2 regions of the Hydrogenophaga sp. PAMC20947 genome follow, and region 1 is predicted to be linked to the other one. Evidence: predicted binding sites of a transcription regulator. Region 1 holds the regulator's gene; the other holds the start of a gene.

Region 1 (9,721 bases):
CGCTCACGGCGTTGTCCTTGATGGCCTGCCACACGTGGTCCTGAAAGGGCAGCATCTTTTCGAAGGCGAACCGGCGCAACAGGCCGGGCGCGATGTTGAGCGCGATCTGGGCGGCTTCGATCACCACGGTGCCACTGCCACAGCAAGGGTCGTACAGCGGCGTGATGGCATCGAGCGGTTGATCTGCACACTCGCCCCACCCGGTGGCAGCGATCATGGCCGCAGCCAGCGTTTCCTTGAGTGGGGCATCACCTTTGTCTTCTCGCCAGCCCCGCTTGAACAACGGCTCACCCGAGGTGTCGATGTACAGCGTGAGTTCATCGGTGGTGAGGTGGGCGTAAATGCGCACATCGGGCCAGGTGGTGTTCACGCTGGGGCGCTCCCCGCGCTTGGCGCGAAAGCGGTCACAAATAGCGTCTTTGACCTTGAGCGCGGCGAAGTTCAGGCTGGTCAGCGGACTGTGCTGCGCGGTGATTTCGACCTTGATGGTTTCCTGCGGAGAAAACCAGATTTCCCAGGCAACCTCGCCCGCTGCGTTGTAGAGGTCTTGCTCGTTGCGGTATTCACCGTGCCACAACTGCACCAGCACGCGCTGGGTGAGGCGGCTGTGCAGGTTCAGGCGCATGGCATCTCGCCAGGAAGCCTGCACACCCACACCGCCGCGTGCCTTGAAGGCCAGTGGTTCGTTTGTGATGCGCTTCACTTCGTCGGCGAGGAAGTCCTCCACGCCGGCAGCGCAGGGCAAAAAGAGGTTGAGTTGGTTCATGAATCTTTTTCCAAAAATGGTTGCGGCCACAAAAGCCACCGCGCTAACAGCCGTCATTCCTTCCAGTGCACACCACGGAACTGGATCTGGCAGGCCGGTTGGTGCAATCCCCGCGCGCAGGGACACAGGGGGCCTGCACCCTGAACACACCACAGAACTGGCTTCACCAGGCCGCAGGTGCAGCCCCCATCAGGGGGAAGGGGCGAAGCGGTGCAGGAGGGCTACAAGGTTTTTCGCAAATTGGCGGGCGCGATGCGCAACGCTTCCCGGTATTTGGCCACAGTACGGCGGGCACACTCAATACCCTGCGCTTTGAGCAGTTCGGAAAGCTGGTTGTCTGACAATGGTTTTGACGCGTTTTCAGCGGCAATGAGCTGTTTGAGCAAGGCGCGCACCGCTGTGCTCGATGCGTTGCCGCCAGTCTCCGTGCCCAGCGATGAGCCAAAAAAGTACTTGAGTTCGTAGGTGCCGAACGGCGTGGCCATGTACTTGGCGGTGGTCACACGGCTGATGGTGGACTCGTGCAAGCCCAGCTCGTCGGCGATTTCGCGCAACACCAGCGGCCGCATGGCGAGCTCGCCATGCATGAAAAAATTGCGCTGCCGTTCGACAATGGCCGAGGACACGCGCAGGATGGTGTCGAACCGCTGCTGGATATTCTTGATGAACCAGCGCGCCTCCTGCAAACGCTGCTGCATGGCGGCATGGCCTGCTTCGCCGCCACCCCCTTTCCCACCCCGGTTCTGACGCAGGGCGTTGGCGTATACATCGTGCACCCTCAACCGCGGCATGACGTCGGGGTTGAGCTGCACCTTGAAGCCACGCCCGGCGTGCGTGACCAGGACATCGGGCACAACGACATTGCGCTCCACATCCACAAACCGCCGTCCCGGCTTGGGCTCCAGCCCGATGATCAGGCCAAGCGCTGCGCGCACCGTCTCATCGTCCAGCCCACACAACGCACACAAGCGCTTCACATCGCGCTTGGCGAGCAACTCCAGCGGTTGTCGGCAAATCACCAGCGCAGCCTGGGCAACCGGCGTGTTGCGCAAGTCTTCGATCTGCAGACGCAAACACTCGCCGAGATCCCGCGCACCCACGCCGATGGGCTCCATGTTGTGCAGCCAGCCCAGCGCCATGCGCAGCTGCTCTTCCGCGACTTCAATCGCCGCAATACTGGGCGATGCAGCTTCGCGCCCGTGCAGCAGCCGCCAAAAGGCCAACGCCAATTCTGTCCAGTCGTCATCGAGATAACCATCGTCGTTGAGCGACTCGATCAGGAAATACAGTGCGGCCTGATCGGTTTCGCTCAGGCGCAAACAGCGGGCCTGCTCATGGAGGTGATCTTGCAGGCTGACCGGCGCTCGGGCCAGATCAGCCGCCGTTGCCGTTTCGTCGTCACCCCCGGAAGAGCCACTGTTGCGCGCGGGCGCATCACCGCCCCACTCGCCGTCGTCGGGCGCCATTTCCACGGAGCCGTCGCCGTCCCAATTTTCTTCCAACGCCCCGTCTCCATCGGCCTTGCGCTCGGCGGCTTCCCCAGCCGCACTCTCACTGGGCTCACTGGCTGTCGACGATGTGCCTTGGCTGAAGGGCAACTCTGAATCGGGGGCAACAGATTCGCCCTCGGGAGCCGCCGCCGCTTCGGCAATTTGCTCTCCTGCGCTGACCGGGACATCGCTGTGATCAAGCCCAAAATCTTCGCGGTCAGCGGTTTCATCCGCACGATCGAGAAACGGGTTTTCATCGAGCATCTGCTCGACTTCCTGCGCCATTTCAAGGGTAGAGAGCTGCAGCAAGCGGATCGACTGCTGCAGCTGTGGCGTGAGCGCGAGATGCTGCGAAACGCGCAGCGACAAACCTTGCTTCATGCCAAGGCGCCTAGCGACACGTCAAAACGCTGGAGCGGAACGTCACGCTGGAGCCACCAGCAGGTTCGCCCAAAGCCTCGCTCATTCCCATCAGGGAGCACCGAACCACAGCAGCATGGAACAACGGATTGGCCACCATCACATGCGGAAGTTCTCGCCGAGGTATACCCGGCGAACATCGGCGTTTTCCACGATCTCTTCACTGGTGCCACTCGCCAGGACATGACCATCGCTGATGATGTAAGCGTGGTCACAAATACCCAGCGTCTCACGCACGTTGTGATCGGTGATGAGCACCCCGATGCCTCTGGATTTGAGAAAACTGATGATGTGCTGGATTTCGAGCACTGCGATCGGATCGATACCGGCAAAGGGTTCGTCCAACAGGATGAACCGAGGGCGCGAAGCCAGAGCCCGCGCGATTTCCACTCGACGGCGCTCACCGCCCGACAGGGATGGCGCAGGCGAGTTGCGCAAGTGCTCCACGCGCAAGTCCTTGAGCAGTTCGTCCAGACGTTGGTCAATTTCGGGTTCGCTCAGCGGCTGACCGGCCGGGTTGCGCTGCAACTCCAGCACGGCGCGCACGTTTTGCGCCACAGTGAGCTTGCGAAAGATGGAGGATTCCTGGGGAAGGTAGCCCAAGCCCAAGCGCGCCCGGCGGTGAATGGGCAGCTCTTCGATGCGCTGTTCGTCGAGCAAGATCTCACCACCATCGGCCCTTAGCAAACCCACGATCATGTAAAACGAAGTGGTCTTGCCCGCCCCGTTGGGGCCCAGAAGCCCCACAACCTCACCTTTGCCGACCGACAGGGACACGTTCTTGACGACCTGCCGGCTGCCATAGGCCTTTTTCAAGCTGCGCACTTCCAGACGACTGCGCACCGCCATCGACTCCAGTCCCCCCGCAGAGGGGATCTCCGCTACGTTCACTTGCGTTTCTCGTTGATTTTGGAGCTGGGTCGCAACTTGGCGGGTTCAGAATTGGCGGGCGCCGGTGCCGGTGCATTGCGTACGGCATCGGGAATCGGCGTCAGCATGGCGCGCACACGGCCCGACGGGTTGGCCGGCGTGCTGCTGGCCGCGCCCCCTTTGACCGTGAACACTTCAGACACGCTGTTGTAGGTGATCTGGTTGCCCAGATTCTCGTCATTGATGGCAGTGCCGCGGTAGCGGCGCAACGCAGCGTTGCCCGTGAGCACCACCGTCTGGGCCTTGCTGTCGTATTCGATGCGGTCGGCCTCTCCTTCGACCCATTCGTCCAGCCCTTCGCGCTTCTGGCGAAAAAACCCGGGCTCGCCCAGCAACAACCCAAACTGGTTGCCCTGGGTGTCTTGGCGCACATCCATTTTGTTGCCGCGCATGATGATCGTGCCCTTGGTGATCACGACCTTGCCGGTGAACACACTGGTCAGGGTCGCGTCGTCGTAACGCAGAGAGTCGGCCTCGATGTTCATGGGCTTGTCCTTGTCGGCCAGCTCAGCGTGGGCAACGCCGACCGTCAACATCAAACCCGCGATTGCGGCCAGGAAACGGGGAGTCCGGGGAGAGCGAAGGTGGTGTTGGGGCATGGCTTTAGTGGGGCACAAATCTTGCATTCGCTTTCATTGTAGCGGTGCATGGCCCGTCGTGGCGGCTGGCACGCAGGAACGGCGCCGACCGGAAATAACACAACCCGCTGGCAGCGGGTTGTGTTTCGGTTCAGGTCCGGAAGGGCACTGCTGGGATCGAGGCGTCAGCCTTTGCGGGCCTGTGCAATCAGCGAGTCTGCGATGAGCAGCGTCTTGGGGCCCTGGCCGCCAATGTAGAACTGGCCGGCCACGCCCAGAGCAGGCGTGCCTTCCACCTGATAGGCGTCCTGTAGCTGGGTCGCTGCTTTGGCTTTTTCGATTGCGCTGCCGTTGAAGAAAGACAGAAATTGCGCCTTGTCCACGCCCTGCTTCTCCACCCATGCCACGATGGTTTCAGGCGAGGTGAGTTGCTGGCGCTCTTCGTGGAAAGCCTTGAACACTTTTTCGTGCAGCTTTTCAACCAGCCCCATGGACTCCAGCGAGAAATAGAAACGCTGCATGGGGCCGAAGGCCGGGCTGAAAGCCACTGGCATGCGGCGCAAAACCACGTCAGCGGGCAACGACTTGCTCCATTCGGTCATGAGCGGCTCAAAGCGGAAGCAATGGATACAGGAATAGGAGAAAAACTCCACCACTTCCACCTTACCGGCAGGCGTGGAGACCGCAGCGGCCTTGGCCAGGCGGGTGTAGTCGCTGCCTTCCTTGAAGGCAACGCGCTGTGCCAGGGCGGGGGTGAGGCTCAGTGCGCCAACTGCGGCAATGGTGCCTGTGGCGAACAGGGAGCGTGAAAAATCTCGGCGTTGCATGGGTTCGATCTCCTGGTAGTTGCCTGCTTGAGCAGAGAGAGGGGTTGAAAGTTCCGCGCCTGGGCGGCGTTCTCAGCGCTGGATGCGCACCAGCGCCGCATCCACGCTGTTGGCCTCGAGCTGGACCCGCGTGGCTTCGGCCAGCGGCTTTTGGTTGAAGGGACCGATCCGCACGCGGTACACCGTGCGGCCCGATTGTTCGCGCTCGGTGATTTCGGCCGCCATCCCCAACATGGCCAGGCGGGCACGCTGGGCTTGTGCGTCGTCAGGCGCGCGAAACGCCCCAGCCTGTACAAAGTAGATGGCTGCATCGCCCGTGGCTGCGCTGGCCGCCTTTGCCGGCGCAGCCGGCGAGGAGGCGGCGCCAGGGCTAGCCGGTGCCGCCGCGGGCACAGCCGGGGTATCACCGAGTTTGTCCCTCAACAGATCCCCCAGAGGATCACCATCGAGGCCCGAGCCCGAGGGCGCCTCAACAGCAGGCGCTCCCTCTGCACCAGGCGCAGCGCCTTCGGTCGCAGGCAGAGGAGACTGCTGACTCGACAACCCAGCGTTGGGGTTCCAGCCCTTGTTGCGCTCGGCTTCTTCAACGTCTTTCGCAGGCGACCTGGAAACGCCGCGGTCCACAAAAGGCACGGGGACGCGTGTCACATAAACGGCAACAGCCAGGGCAATGCCCAAGCCCACCAGCAGACCGATCACCAGACCGATCAAAGTGCCGCCCACCTGGGCGCGCAAGGGCGCAGAGAGTTGTTTCATAGTAGGGACGTTGGTTCTCACATCTTGGTCGGGGCACTCACGCCCAGAACCGCCAGGCCATTGTGCAACACCTGCGCGGTGGCACTGACCAGGGCCAGGCGCGCCCGCTTCACCGCTTCATCGTCCACCAGAATGCGCTCGGCATCGTAGTAGCTGTGGTAGCTCGCTGCGAGCTCACGCAGGTAGAAGGTGACATCGTGGGGGGCGAAATCGCGGGCGGCGTCGGCGAGCATGGCCGGGTACTTGGCCAGCAACAGCATCAAGGCCTGCGCGACCGGACTGTCCAATGCGGACAGGTCTGCTTCCTTGAGTGAGGCGGCATCGCCCCCGTCTTTGTCGCGCCACGCGGCGAGCACCGAACAGATGCGTGCATGGGCGTACTGCACGTAATAGACCGGGTTGTCGTTGTTCTTTTGCACCGCCAGATCAACATCAAACGTGTACTCGGTGTCGGGTTTTCGGCTGAGCAAGAAAAACCGCACAGCGTCTTTGCTGGTCCACTCGATCAGATCGCGCAAGGTCACGTAGCTGCCGGCCCGCTTGGAGATTTTCACCTCTTCACCACCCTTGACCACGCGCACCATGGTGTGGAGCACATAGTCGGGATAACCTTGCGGAATGCCCACGTTGGCAGCCTGCAATCCGGCGCGCACCCGCGCAATCGTGCCGTGGTGGTCGGTGCCCTGGATGTTGATGACCTTGGTGAAGCCCCGTTCCCACTTGGCGATGTGGTAGGCCACATCGGGCACGAAGTAGGTGAACGAGCCGTCGGACTTGCGCATGACGCGGTCTTTGTCATCGCCGTAATCCGTGGACTTGAGCCACAACGCACCGTCCTGCTCGTAGGTTTTGCCGGCTTCGATCAGCAGATTCACCGTGGCCTCCACGCGACCGCTGGTGTAGAGGCTGGACTCCAGGTAATAGTGGTCGAACTTGACGGCGAAAGCCTTCAAGTCCAGATCCTGTTCGTGGCGCAAATAGGCCACGGCAAACTGGCGCATGCCGTCGAGATCATTGATGTCGCCGCTGGCGGTGAACGTGCGGTCGTCGGCCTGAACGGTCTTTTTGGCCAGGAAATCGTTGGCGATGTCCTGGATGTAGTCGCCGTTGTAGGCGGGCGCGTTTTCACCGCTGGGCCATTCGGCATCGCCCGGCTTGAAGCCCTGGGCGCGCAGGTGGGTCGATGTGGCCAGGGTGCCGATCTGCACACCCGCATCGTTGTAATAGAACTCGCGGTGCACGTCCCAGCCCTGGGTCGCATACAGACTGCAGATGGCATCACCCAAGGCGGCCTGGCGGCCATGGCCGACGTGGAGCGGACCGGTGGGGTTGGCGGACACAAACTCCACCATCATGCGCTGGCCATTGCTGGGCGCGAAGCCGAAACGCTCACCGGCTTCCAGCACCTCGGGCACGATCTGCTGCTTCGCTTCGGGCTTGAGGCGGATGTTGATAAAGCCTGGGCCAGCGATGTCGATCTCAGACACCCATTGCTGGTACACGGGCTGCGCCAGCAGCACCTCGCGCAATTGCTCACCCACTTGGCGCGGGTTGAGCTTCAGGGGTTTGGCCAACTGCATGGCTGCCGTGACGGCGAAATCGCCGTGGGCGGCCACCTTGGGGGATTCGAAGGCGGCCTTGGCACCCGCGCCGGCCGACACCGACTCCAGGGCGGTGGCCAGGCCGGTCAGCAATTCTTGTTTGATCTTGAGCATAGGGGTAGGATTTTAGGCGGCCGCGGGCCACAACAGGGTGACGACCGCAACAGCACCGAGAATGACAAGCGTTCACTTTCTGGGTAACGTATCCAACATGACCTCCAACACACCCCCACGCCGGCGCCAATGGCTTGGCCAAGCCCTTGCTTTGACCGCCGCATCTGCCGCCCTGCCCGCGGCGGCAGCTGCGACACCCATGCCCGCCACCCTGGGGCCAGCGGCTCCCGGCGATGACGCCCCCCACAAAATCGTCTACCAGCTCAACCACCACGAGCCCGAATACCAGGAGGCCATCTTCAATTCCATCAGTGCCATGCTCAAGAAGTATGTGGACGATGTAGCGATTGCTGTGGTCGTGTGGGGGCCGGGCATCCATCTGCTGGCGAAAAAGCCGCAACGCCCGGTACCCGAAATCCTCCAGCAGCGCGCGCGCAGCATGGCCCAGGCCTACGGCGTGCGTTTCATTGCCTGTGGCAATACCATGCACACCGTGGGCTGGACCAACGCCGACATGCTCGACTTCGCCACGGTGGAAGACGTGGGCGCCGCTGCGGTCATGGAGTTGCAGGAAAGAGGCTACGCCTATCTCGCCTGGTGAGCCGCCAGCGGTGGCAGGCTCTTGCCCGCCGCAGCCTTCACCGCCTGGGTCAGGCGCTGCGCGGAAGGCGCCTCACGCGCCCAGTGCTGCCAATACAGTGCCACATCCACCGTGGCGCCCGGCAACACCTCGACCATGCCCGGATGCCCGGGCAGATGCTGCTCGGGCACCATGCCCCAGCCCAGCCCCAGCTCGATCGCGGCTTCAAATGCGTCGATGGCCGGGGCGAAATGGCGCGGATAACGCGGCTGTTGCAAGCCAAAATGCTGCTTCAGGAACGTGTCCTGCAAGGCGTCCTTGCGGTTGAAGATGATGGCCGGGACGGCCAGCAATTTGTGGGGTGACACGGCGCCAGCAGGCGTGCGGCAACGCTGCGCGACCTCGGGTGCGGCCATGCAGTGGTAGCGCATCACGCCCAACGGCTCGGCCACGCAACCCCGCATCGGTTCGGCCAAGGCCGTCACGCAGCCCATCACGTCGCCGCTCTTCAACAGATCATGGGTGTGATCCTGGTCGTCAATCACCATCTCCAGCAGCAAATGGTGCTGGAGCAGCAGCGGCGCCACGCCTGGCAGGAACCAGCTCGCCACCGAATCTGCGTTGAGCGCCACAGACAGGCTTTGCCAGCGCTCGCCTGCGCGCACACCTGACCCGCCCTGCAAACCGCTCAGCAGATCGGACTCCATCAGGCTCACTTGCTTCACATGGGCCAGCAGCGCCTGGCCAGCCGCCGTCGCCCGCACGCGCTTGCCCCGCACCAGCAGGCGCTGGCCCAGATGATCCTCCAGCGCCTTGATCCGCAACGACACTGCCGCCAGCGTCAGCGACAGGGACTGGGCGGCCGGTCCGAAGCCGCCGTGTTCAAGCACGGCGACCAGCGCTTCGAGTTGTCGGGCATCGAGCATGAGCAAGGCACTTTCATTAAATTTTATTTATGCGATTGGAGTTTAATTTATCTTGATTTAATTTATTGTCCGCAACGCGCACACTTGGCTCCCCCGGGTTGCGACCGCACCGCCACGGCCCAGCCCCCTCCCCTTTCTGCGCTTCAACGCCTCGGCCATGACCCTCGCTTTCCCTACCTTCACCGCCGGCCTGGTTCTGAGCATGTCGCTCATCATGGCCATCGGGCCGCAAAACGCCCATGTCTTGCGCATGGGGCTGACCCGACAACACGTCTGGCTCACCATTGCCATTTGCATGGTGTCCGACATGGTTCTGATCGGGTTGGGCGTTTTGGGCCTGGCGCAGCTGGGCGGCTTGTCGGACAAGCTCATGGGCGCCTTGGTGGGCGCAGGCGCGCTGTTTCTGGTGGTGTACGGCTGGCAAGCTTTTCAACGCTTCCTCAAACCCGTCGCCTCATCGGCAGGCTTGCCTGGTGACCTGCCCGAAACACCGCTGGCGGCAGGCTCCACCATGTCCCGGAAACAAGCCGTCCTGTCGGCTCTGGCTTTCACCTGGCTCAACCCACACGCCTGGATCGACACCGCCGTGTTGATCGGCACGGCCTCGTTGGCTTACGGCAGTGAAAGCACCGTGTTCGGCATGGGCGCCGCCGCAGGCTCCGTGGTCTGGTTTTCCGTATTGGGTGTGGCCACGTTCTGGCTGGGTCGCCGGCTGAACTCGGTCGTCGTGTGG
Region 2 (9,721 bases), 1.3 Mb from region 1:
ATTTTGCGTGCCGGAGCTTGGGCCGGCGTCTGCTCCTGGGACGGAGCAGATGCCTACAGGCGAAAAAAAACCGGCCTTTCGACCGGTTTTTCTGATGCTACTGAGCGCAGGGCTTAGTAACGGTCACGGCCACCGCCGTAACCACCGCCACCGCCGCCGCCGCCACCGGTGCGTGGCTCCATTGGACGGGCTTCATTCACGACAGCGTCACGGCCGTCGAGGTTTTGACCGTTCATGCCGCTGATGGCCGCTTGGGCTTCAGCATCGCTGGACATTTCGACAAAGCCGAAACCCTTTGAACGGCCGCTGTCGCGGTCGGTCATGACTTTGGCGGACTGGACCGAACCAAATTCAGAGAATGCTTGTTGGAGGGAGCTGTCGTTCACCGAGTAGGAGAGATTGCCGACGTAAAGTTTCTTGCCCATGAAGTGGACCTTTCAAAAATTGCCCGCGCGCTAGATGGAATTGAAGTGCGCGAAGCGGGGGATGCTGAGCTGGATTACGAGCTCAATCATCGGAAAAAATGGCGTTCGGACGATGCCGATGTGCCGTGGGTCTGGGTATTGGCATGCCAGCGAATGGTGCGGCATTGACCCAGGTAGAAGGTGGTGTTGGGAAAAGAGAGAAAAAGGCCGGGTTCAAATCGCCACAAAAGACGGTTCTGATCACCGGGAAGAAGGTGGGCGCTATGGCCAGGAGAAGGGCGGCGAGAGCAACAAAAGCTGCGCTGCGAACCGTATCTGACGGCGTGACCCAAATGAAATCATATTGGGCAGCGTGGTTATTCTAATCCCGTTCCTGTTTCTATGCTGAATTGTTTTGCAGGCGGGTCGCCGGCTGAGTCCACACAGCAACACCACAAGCGCTTGCGGCTTGTGGTGTACCGCCGCTGGCCTGCCTCAAAGGGTGACGGGCTCGGCTTGAGGCGCGAGCATGCCACGCGTCTCGATGAAGCGCACCACTTCGTCTACCCCGCTGAGGGTTTTGAGGTTGGTCATGACCCAGGGGCGGCGGGTGCTGTCGGGTCGCATGCGGGCCGTGTCGGCTTTCATGACCTCAAGGTCGGCGCCCACATGGGGCGCGAGATCGGTTTTGTTGATGATCAACAGGTCGCTCTTGGTGATGCCAGGGCCGCCTTTGCGTGGAATTTTTTCGCCAGCGGCGACGTCGATCACATAGAGGGTGAGGTCGCTCAGTTCGGGGCTGAAGGTGGCCGCGAGGTTGTCGCCGCCGCTTTCGATGAAAACGATATCGGCATCGGGAAACTCACCGAGCATGCGGTCGATGGCTTCGAGGTTGATCGAGGCGTCTTCGCGGATGGCGGTGTGTGGGCAGCCTCCGGTCTCCACGCCCATGATTCGCTCCGCAGGCAAGGCGCCGCTCACGGTGAGCAGGCGCTGGTCTTCCTTGGTGTAGATGTCGTTGGTGATGGCGATGAGGTCGTAGCGCTCGCGCATGGCTTTGCACAACATCTCCAGCAAGGTGGTTTTGCCGGAGCCGACCGGGCCACCGATGCCCACGCGCAGCGGGGGCAGGAGTTTGGTGCGGCGGGGGATGTGGTGCAGTGCGCTCATGGTGTTGGGTGTCTCGTTGTGTCTTGCAAGGGTGTCGGGACAGTGGTGTGGCCGTGCTCAGGATCTGAACAGGCGGGAGTATTGGGTTTCATGGCGGGCCGAAAGAATGGCCAGCATGGGCGTGCAGGCCTGGCGGGTGTCGTCGGTCAGGCGGGTCGCGGTGGCCACCGCTTCGGGGATCGCCTGGGCCAGGCGGGCGAGCATGCGCTGGCCGGCGCTCTGGCCCAGAGGCACCGATTTGATGGAGGCCTGGACCATGTTTTCTCCCCACGCGAAGGCGAAACTGGACAGGCCGTCGTGTAGCGATGCACCGCTGTGGGCGAGCGCGCAGGCCATGACCACCGGGTAGGTTGGCGAAGTGAGCTCGGCGCTGGACAGCTGCTCGTGCAAGCCTTGGCCCAGGTCGCCGAGGGAGCGGGCCCATTCCACCAGGGAGCGACCCATCTGTTCCGTTTGCAGACGGAATTCCTGGGTCTCTCGGGTTTGAAGAATCCAGTTGTTGAGGGCGTGTATGCGAGCCCGGTCGGGGGTTTGCCAGGCGGGAATGGCCTGGGCCACCACGGCGAGGTCGCAGCGCGCCAGGCTGAGCTGGAGCTGGTCGAGCAGCCAACGGCTGGCGCTGTCTTCGTCGCTGACCCAGCCGGTGTCTGTGGCGGCCTCCAGCCCTTCGGAATACGAGAAGCCACCCACCGGCAGCGCGGGTGAGGCCAACCAGAGCAGGTTCAGCAGGCCCGCTTTGGTCGGGGGCACTTCAGTCGACATGACCGGGGGGTGTTTCGGCAGTGGGCGTGTGGTCGTGTGCGTGGTGATGGCCATGCCCGCCGCCATGCGAGTTGGCCTGGCCGTAGGCGCCCGACTCGGGCTCAAACGTGGCGCGCACGGTTTCGACGTTGAGGTGCATGGCGCGCAGCATGTCGGCCAACACGTGATCGGGCTCGATCTTGAGGTGATCGGGCTTCAACTCGATGGGCACATGGCGGTTGCCCAGGTGGTAGGCGGCTCTCATGAGGTCAAACGCACCGTTGTGTGCGTGGCCATGGTCGTGGGTGTGGTCGGTGCAGGCGGTGATCCGCAACACCGGCTGGGGCGCGGCCACCACGCGGATCAAACCACCGGCGGTGGTGACCAGCACATCGCCGCCGCGCACCACGGTGCCGCGGGCCAGAAAGACGCCGACCTGGCAGCCATCGGAGGCCGTGGCGTCGAAACGGCTTTTCTGGCGCAGGTCCCAGTCGAGCTCGAGGTGGGGGGCTCGGTTGACCAGGGCGGCGGCCAGGCCGTGGCCCTGGGGAATGAGTTTGGAAGCTTGCAACATAAAGGGGTATCGGTGTTCTTTCAGAACAGGAAGTAGCGTTGGGCCAGGGGCAGGCAAGTCGCCGGCTCACAGGTCAACAACACGCCATCGGCACGCACGGTGTAGCGCTGCGGATCGATTTCCATCTTGGGCAGGTAGCTGTTGTGCACCATGCTGGCTTTGGTGACGCTGCGGCAGCCTTGCACGGCCACCGTGGCCTTTCTCAGCCCGTATTGCTGAGCGATGCCGGCGGCGTGACCGGCCTGCGACACAAAGGTCAGGCTGCCCCGCGCCAGTGAGCTGCCCAGGCTGCCAAACATGGGCCGGTAGTGCACGGGCTGCGGCGTGGGAATGGAGGCGTTGGGGTCACCCATGGCGGCCAACGAGATGGTGCCGCCTTGCACCACCAACGCGGGCTTCACGCCAAAGAAGGCGGGTTTCCAGACCACGATGTCGGCCCACTTGCCCACCTCGAGCGAGCCCACCGTGTGGGCTATGCCGTGGGCGATGGCTGGGTTGATGGTGTATTTGGCGATGTAGCGCTTGACGCGGAAGTTGTCGTTGCGGCTGCTGTCTTCGGGCAGCGTGCCGCGCTGGCTCTTCATCTTGTCGGCGGTCTGCCAGGTGCGGATCACGACCTCGCCCACGCGCCCCATCGCCTGGCTGTCGCTGCTCATGATGCTGATGGCGCCCATGTCGTGCAGCATGTCTTCGGCGGCGATGGTTTCGCGGCGGATGCGGCTTTCGGCAAAGGCCAGGTCTTCGGGGATCGATGCATCCAGGTGGTGACAGACCATGAGCATGTCCACATGCTCGTCCAGCGTGTTGACCGTGTAGGGCATGGTCGGATTGGTGGAGGAGGGCAGGAAGTTGGCCTCACCCACCACGCGGATGATGTCGGGCGCGTGGCCGCCGCCCGCGCCTTCGGTGTGGAAGGCGCAGAGGGTGCGTCCCTTGGTGGCTGCGATGGTGTCTTCGACAAAGCCCGATTCGTTGAGCGTGTCGGAATGGATCGCCACTTGCACGTCGGTCTCTTCGGCCACATCGAGGCAGTTGCTGATGGCCGAAGGCGTGGTGCCCCAGTCTTCGTGGAGCTTCAGGCCAATGACCCCTGCGCTGACTTGCTCGTGCAATGCTGCAGGAAGGCTGGCGTTGCCCTTGCCCAGAAAGCCCAGGTTCATGGACAGGCCGTCGGCGGCTTGCAGCATGCGCTCGATGTGCCAGGGACCAGGCGTGCAGGTGGTGGCAAAGGTGCCGGTGGCCGGGCCGGTGCCGCCGCCCAGCATGGTGGTGATGCCCGAGGCCAGGGCTTCGTCGACCTGCTGCGGGCAGATGAAGTGGATGTGGCTGTCGATGCCGCCGGCGGTGACGATGTTGCCTTCGCAGCTGATGATTTCGGTGCCGGGGCCAATGATGATGTCAACACCCGGCATGGTGTCGGGGTTGCCGGCCTTGCCGATGGCAGCAATGCGCCCGTCTTTCAGACCGATGTCGGCCTTGACGATGCCCCAGTGGTCAATGATGAGCGCGTTGGTGAGCACGGTGTCCATCGCGCCCTCGGCGCGGGTGCGCTGGCTTTGCGCCATGCCATCGCGGATGGTCTTGCCGCCGCCGAATTTCACTTCTTCGCCGTAGCCACCGGCGCCGAGTGTGAAGTCTTTTTCCACTTCAACGATCAGGTCGGTGTCGGCCAGGCGCACGCGGTCGCCGGTGGTGGGGCCGAACATGTCGGCGTAGGCGCTGCGGGAAATATGGGCCATGTCGGATTCCTTGTTGCTGCTGCTACGGCTGCGGCTGTAATGACACGGCGCCTTGCACCAGCCCCCGGAAACCGATGACGATCCGATCGCCCGCGTAGTCCACGAGTTCGACGGTGCGTTGCTGGCCAGGCTCGAAGCGCACGGCGGTGCCGCTGGCGATGTTCAGCCGCATGCCTTTGGCGGCCTCGCGGTCGAAGCTGAGTGCGGCGTTGGTTTCGGCGAAGTGGTAGTGCGAGCCCACCTGCACCGGGCGGTCGGCTGTGTTTTGAACCACCAGCGTGAGCGTACGGCGGCCGGGGTTGAGGGCGTGTTCGCCCGCGTCGGTGAAGAGCTGGCCGGGAATCATGCGTTGACCTCCCTTATTTGCCGCGGCCGGAGAACCACACCAGCAACGCCACCGCGCCGCCGGCTGCCACAAAGCCCAGCACGTCGGTGGGGTGCCAATGGCTGCCCAACAGGCCGTGTCCATCGTGGGCGAGAGCGGGGAGGGCGAGGAGGCTGGCGGAAATTGCAGCGAGTGATTTCATGTCAAAGTTCCTGAAGAGGTTTCTAAGAAAAGAGGTGCCCGGAGCGCAGTGTCGCAACCCAGGGTGCCGCGGAACCGGCTTCGCCGGGCCGCCAGCACCGCCCCCTGGGGGGTGACGCCGCAGGCGGCGCGGGGGCTAAATAATCGGTTGATGCACCGTCACCAGCTTGGTGCCGTCGGGAAAGGTGGCTTCGACCTGGATGTCGGGAATCATTTCGGCGATGCCTTCCATCACGTCGGCGCGGGTGAGGACGTTGCGGCCCGTGCTCATGAGCTCGGCCACGCTTTTGCCGTCGCGAGCGCCTTCCATCACGGCCGCGCTGATCAACGCAACCGCTTCGGGGTAGTTGAGCTTCAGTCCGCGGGCCTGGCGGCGCTCGGCCAACAGGGCTGCGGTAAAGATCAGCAGCTTGTCTTTTTCTCGGGGAGTGAGTTCCATGGGATGCAGGCCATCGGGGTCAGGCGCAGAGCGCGGATACTCAGAGACCAGCAAATACCGTGCCCTGTGCCATCGTTGCCCTCTGGCGTGGCACGAAAGCTGCACCTCAGACGGGGTGATCGCCAAAAACCCCACCGTTTCAGACCCGACCGTCCCAGGCCTTGCCGGAGGCGGAGCTGCACCGCAGCGCATCATCAAGGTGCGCCGGGACTACAACAGCTGGGTGGGCAGCGAGACGCTGGAAGACTACGCCCTGCGCTTCACGCCGCAGCGCTTTCGCCAGTGGAGCGAGTGGCGGGTGGCCAACACGGCTTTTGGTGCTTCGTCGTTTCTGATCCTGGAGGCGGTGGGCGCCACGCTGCTGGTGCACTACGGGTTCATCAACGCTTTCTGGGCCATTCTCGCGACCGGGTTGATCATCTTCATGGCCGGCCTGCCCATCAGCGTGTACGCCGCGCGTTATGGCGTCGATATGGATCTGCTCACCCGGGGCGCCGGTTTTGGCTACATCGGCTCCACCATCACCTCGCTGATCTACGCCTCGTTCACCTTCATTTTTTTTGCGCTGGAAGCCGCTGTGATGGCCTATGCGCTGGAGCTCGCACTCGGCATACCGCCGGTCTGGGGCTACCTGATTTGCGCGGTGGTGGTGATACCGCTGGTGACCTACGGTGTGTCGGCGATCAGCCGCTTCCAGGTCTGGACCCAGCCCCTGTGGCTGGTAATGATGTTGGTGCCTTTTGTGGCGGTCTGGATGGCCGAGCCCACTGTTTTCTCCAAAGTGGTGCGCTACGGTGGCCAAGATGGTGCAGGGGCGCAGTTTGATTGGCACCTTTTTGGGGCAGCCTTGACGGTGGGCATCGCCCTCATCACGCAAATGGGTGAGCAGGCCGACTATTTGCGCTTCATGCCGGCGCGGAATCCGAAGCGCCCTGCGCGCTGGTGGTTGGGGGTGCTCGCTGGCGGGCCGGGCTGGGTGTTTCTGGGGGTGCTCAAGATGCTGGGCGGTGCTTTGCTGGCCTATCTGGCCATCAGCCACATGGTGCCGCCTGAGCGCGCCGTTGACCCCAACCAGATGTACCTGGCCGCTTATGAATACGTGTTCCCGAATTACGGCTGGGCGGTGGCCGCCACGGCGCTGTTTGTGGTGGTGTCCCAGCTCAAGATCAATGTCACCAACGCCTACGCGGGCTCGCTGGCCTGGAGCAATTTTTTTTCCCGCCTGACCCACAGCCACCCGGGCCGCGTGGTGTGGGTGGTATTCAACACGCTGATCGCATTCATGTTGATGGAGATGAACGTGTTCCAGGCGCTGGGGGAGGTGCTGGGGCTGTACTCCAACATCGCCATCGCCTGGATCATGGCGGTGGTGGCCGATCTGGTGATCAACAAGCCCATGGGGTGGAGCCCCAAGGGCATCGAATTCAAGCGCGCCTACCTGTACGACATCAACCCGGTGGGCGTGGGCGCCATGGGGCTGGCTTCGGCGCTGTCGATCATGGCCCACCTGGGTTTGATGGGGGATCTGGCTCAGGCGTTTTCGGCGCTGATCGCGCTGGTGACCGCCTTCGTGACTGCGCCACTGATCGCCTGGGCCACCCAAGGCCGCTACTACATCGCCCGATCTGCATCACCCTGCGTTGCTGCGTCTTGCGATGGGTGCGCTGAGCGAGGTGCGGCCCCATCAGACACACCGCGGCACGGCCCTTCGACAGGCGCAGGACCGGCCGCAGGTGTTGCCCCTCTGGAGGGGGGTGACGCCGGAGGCGGTGCAGGGGGTGTCCTCACGTGTGTGATTTGCGAGCGCGAGTACGAAGGCCCTGATATGGCGCATTGCCCTGCTTACCAAGGCGCCATCTGTTCGCTGTGCTGCACGCTGGACGCGCGTTGCGGCGATCTGTGCAAACCCCATGCGAGGCTGTCGGAGCAATGGCAGTCGGTGTTGCGCTGGGTCTTGCCCCAGCGGGTCTGGCCCTTTCTCGATGCCGGCCTGGCGCACTACCTGTTGCTGATGGGGGTGATGGCGCCGGTGCTGGCAGCCGTGTTGGCGCTCCTGTATCGGCAGCAAGCGGCGGGCCTCGACGCCGGGTTGGAAACCATGGCCGATGCCGGGCTGCTCGATGCGGCGTTGCGTTCGGGATTTGTGCGTGTGTACGCTGTGTTGCTGCTGATCGCGGGCACGGTGGCGTGGTGGCTGGTGCTCGCGCACAAGACGCGTGAAGTGGCGCAGGAAGAATCCAACCGGCAGACGCATTTGCTGATGGAGGAGATTGCCTCGCACCAGCGAACCGACGAAGAGTTGCAGCGCGCCCGCCAGGCGGCCGACCAGGCCAATCAGGCCAAGACCCGTTACATCAGCACCATCAGCCACGAACTGCGCACACCGCTCAACAGCATCCTGGGCTATGCGCAACTGCTGCAGGAAGACGCTGACATGGCCCCCCACCGCGCGCAAGCCATTCGCGTGATCCACCGGGGCGGCGAGCATCTGCTCTCGCTTATTGAAGGCACGCTGGACATCGCACGCATCGAATCGGGGCGGCTGGCGCTCGATGTGAAACCCATGGCCTTTGCCCAGGTCATGCAGGAGGTGGCGGGCATGTTTGAGTTGCAGGCGTCCGCCAAGGGTTTGCGTTTTGTGCTGGACACCAGCAACAACCGCCCCTTGCCGCAAACGGTGCGCGCCGACGAAAAGCGGCTGCGCCAGATTTTGATCAACCTGCTGGGCAACGCGGTGAAATTCACGCGGGCGGGGGAGGTGTGCCTGCGGGTGAGCTATGCGCGCGAGATGGCGCAATTTGAGGTGCACGACACCGGTCCCGGCATGGACACCGCCGAGCTGGAGCGGGTGTTTGAACCTTTTGCTCGGGGCGCCCAAGGGGTGAGCGCCCAAGCACCTCAGGCGCACAGCGCTGCGGGCGGGACGGGCCTGGGCCTCACCATCGCCAAGATGTTGACCGACCTCATGGGCGGTGAGCTCAAAGTGCGCAGCACACCGGGCGAGGGCACGGTGTTCACCGTGCGCCTGTTGCTCTCCGAGGTGCATGGTGGCGTGGTTCGTCAACGCACCTCGCCCGTGATCACCGGTTACGGCGGGCCGCGCCGGCGGGTGCTGGTGGTGGACAACGAAGAGGCTGATCGCGAGCTGTTGCAGCGCTGGTTTCAGCCCTTGGGCTTTGAGGTGCAACTCGCCACCAGCGGCCACGACGCCCTGGCTTTGCTTGAGGGGATGGCGCCCGGCAGCGAGCAGGCGCCGCACGCCGTGTTTCTGGACCTGGCCATGCCCGGCATCGACGGTTGGGAAACTTTGCGCCGCCTGCGAAGCCAGGGTTGGGGCCGTTTGCCGCTGGCCATTGTGTCGGCCAATGCTTTTGACAAAGGGCTCGTGGCCGACAGTGAGGGCGCTGCGGTGCACAGCCCGCCCGACTTCTTCGTGAAACCGGTGCGCCGAGATGACTTGCTGGACTGGCTGGGCGAGGCTTTGGAGCTGATCTGGACGGAGTCGAATGCCGATCGCCCACCGGTCGCCGGGTTGCCGGCGGGCAGGGTGCCTGGCTTGGTGCCTGGTGGAACCATTGCAGCTGACGAAATGCTGCCTTTGCTGGATCTGGTGCGCCTGGGCTATTACCGGGGCACCGTGCAGTGGCTGGATCAATGGGTGACCCTGCACCCCGAGCAGAGCGACTTCGCGCAGGGCCTGCGCACGCTGGCACGCGAATTCCGCTTTGAAGCCATCGAGCAGCGGCTGCTGCCTTACTGTCCCTCGGTATCGCCCGTGGGGCCCCAGTCATGAGCGCCATGTCACCTGCTTCCCCCCCACTTTCTTCCGGCGTTGCATCCGCTCCACTCGGCGTGAGCGGCGAAGCCCTGGTGGTGCTCATCGTGGACGACGTGCCGGACAATGTGGCCCCCTTGCACGATGCGCTGGACGAAGCGGGTTACACGGTGCTGGTGGCGCTCGACGGCGAGAGCGCTATCCGGCGCGCCATCCAGGCGTTGCCTGATGTGATCCTGCTTGACGCGGTGATGCCGGGCATTGATGGTTTTGAAGTGGCCAGGCGCCTCAAGGCCGATCCAGACACCACGTTGATACCCATCCTCTTCATGACCGGCCTGACCGAGACTGAG

Evidence for each region. The regulator sigma-54, encoded in region 1, starts transcription at its own class of promoters, with help from an activator protein. The targets are predictions, from matches to a motif close to TGGCANGNAANCTGCTTT.
Region 2: E5678_RS21850 (urease subunit gamma) is a predicted target of sigma-54. The motif match lies at 5,641-5,658, and genes of this name have one in related genera.

Annotation. Positions count from the first base shown of each region.
Region 1 covers NZ_CP039252.1:3,459,101-3,468,821, forward strand. Annotated here, with positions in the region: gene E5678_RS15790 (THUMP domain-containing protein) at 1-766, opposite strand, end outside; gene rpoN (RNA polymerase factor sigma-54) at 988-2,637, opposite strand; gene lptB (LPS export ABC transporter ATP-binding protein) at 2,776-3,525, opposite strand; gene lptA (lipopolysaccharide transport periplasmic protein LptA) at 3,564-4,205, opposite strand; gene E5678_RS15810 (thiol:disulfide interchange protein DsbA/DsbL) at 4,370-5,011, opposite strand; gene E5678_RS15815 (SPOR domain-containing protein) at 5,084-5,767, opposite strand; gene argS (arginine--tRNA ligase) at 5,785-7,482, opposite strand; gene E5678_RS15825 (DsrE family protein) at 7,580-8,083, shown strand; gene argP (HTH-type transcriptional regulator ArgP) at 8,068-8,988, opposite strand; gene E5678_RS15835 (LysE family transporter) at 9,146-9,721, shown strand, end outside.
Region 2 covers NZ_CP039252.1:4,773,060-4,782,780, forward strand. Annotated here, with positions in the region: gene E5678_RS21820 (RNA-binding protein) at 114-425, opposite strand; gene E5678_RS22395 (hypothetical protein) at 429-593, shown strand; gene ureG (urease accessory protein UreG) at 900-1,574, opposite strand; gene E5678_RS21830 (urease accessory protein UreF) at 1,632-2,336, opposite strand; gene ureE (urease accessory protein UreE) at 2,326-2,889, opposite strand; gene ureC (urease subunit alpha) at 2,910-4,628, opposite strand; gene E5678_RS21845 (urease subunit beta) at 4,651-4,974, opposite strand; gene E5678_RS22400 (hypothetical protein) at 4,988-5,155, opposite strand; gene E5678_RS21850 (urease subunit gamma) at 5,291-5,593, opposite strand; gene E5678_RS21855 (ATP-binding protein) at 5,712-9,386, shown strand; gene E5678_RS21860 (response regulator) at 9,392-9,721, shown strand, end outside.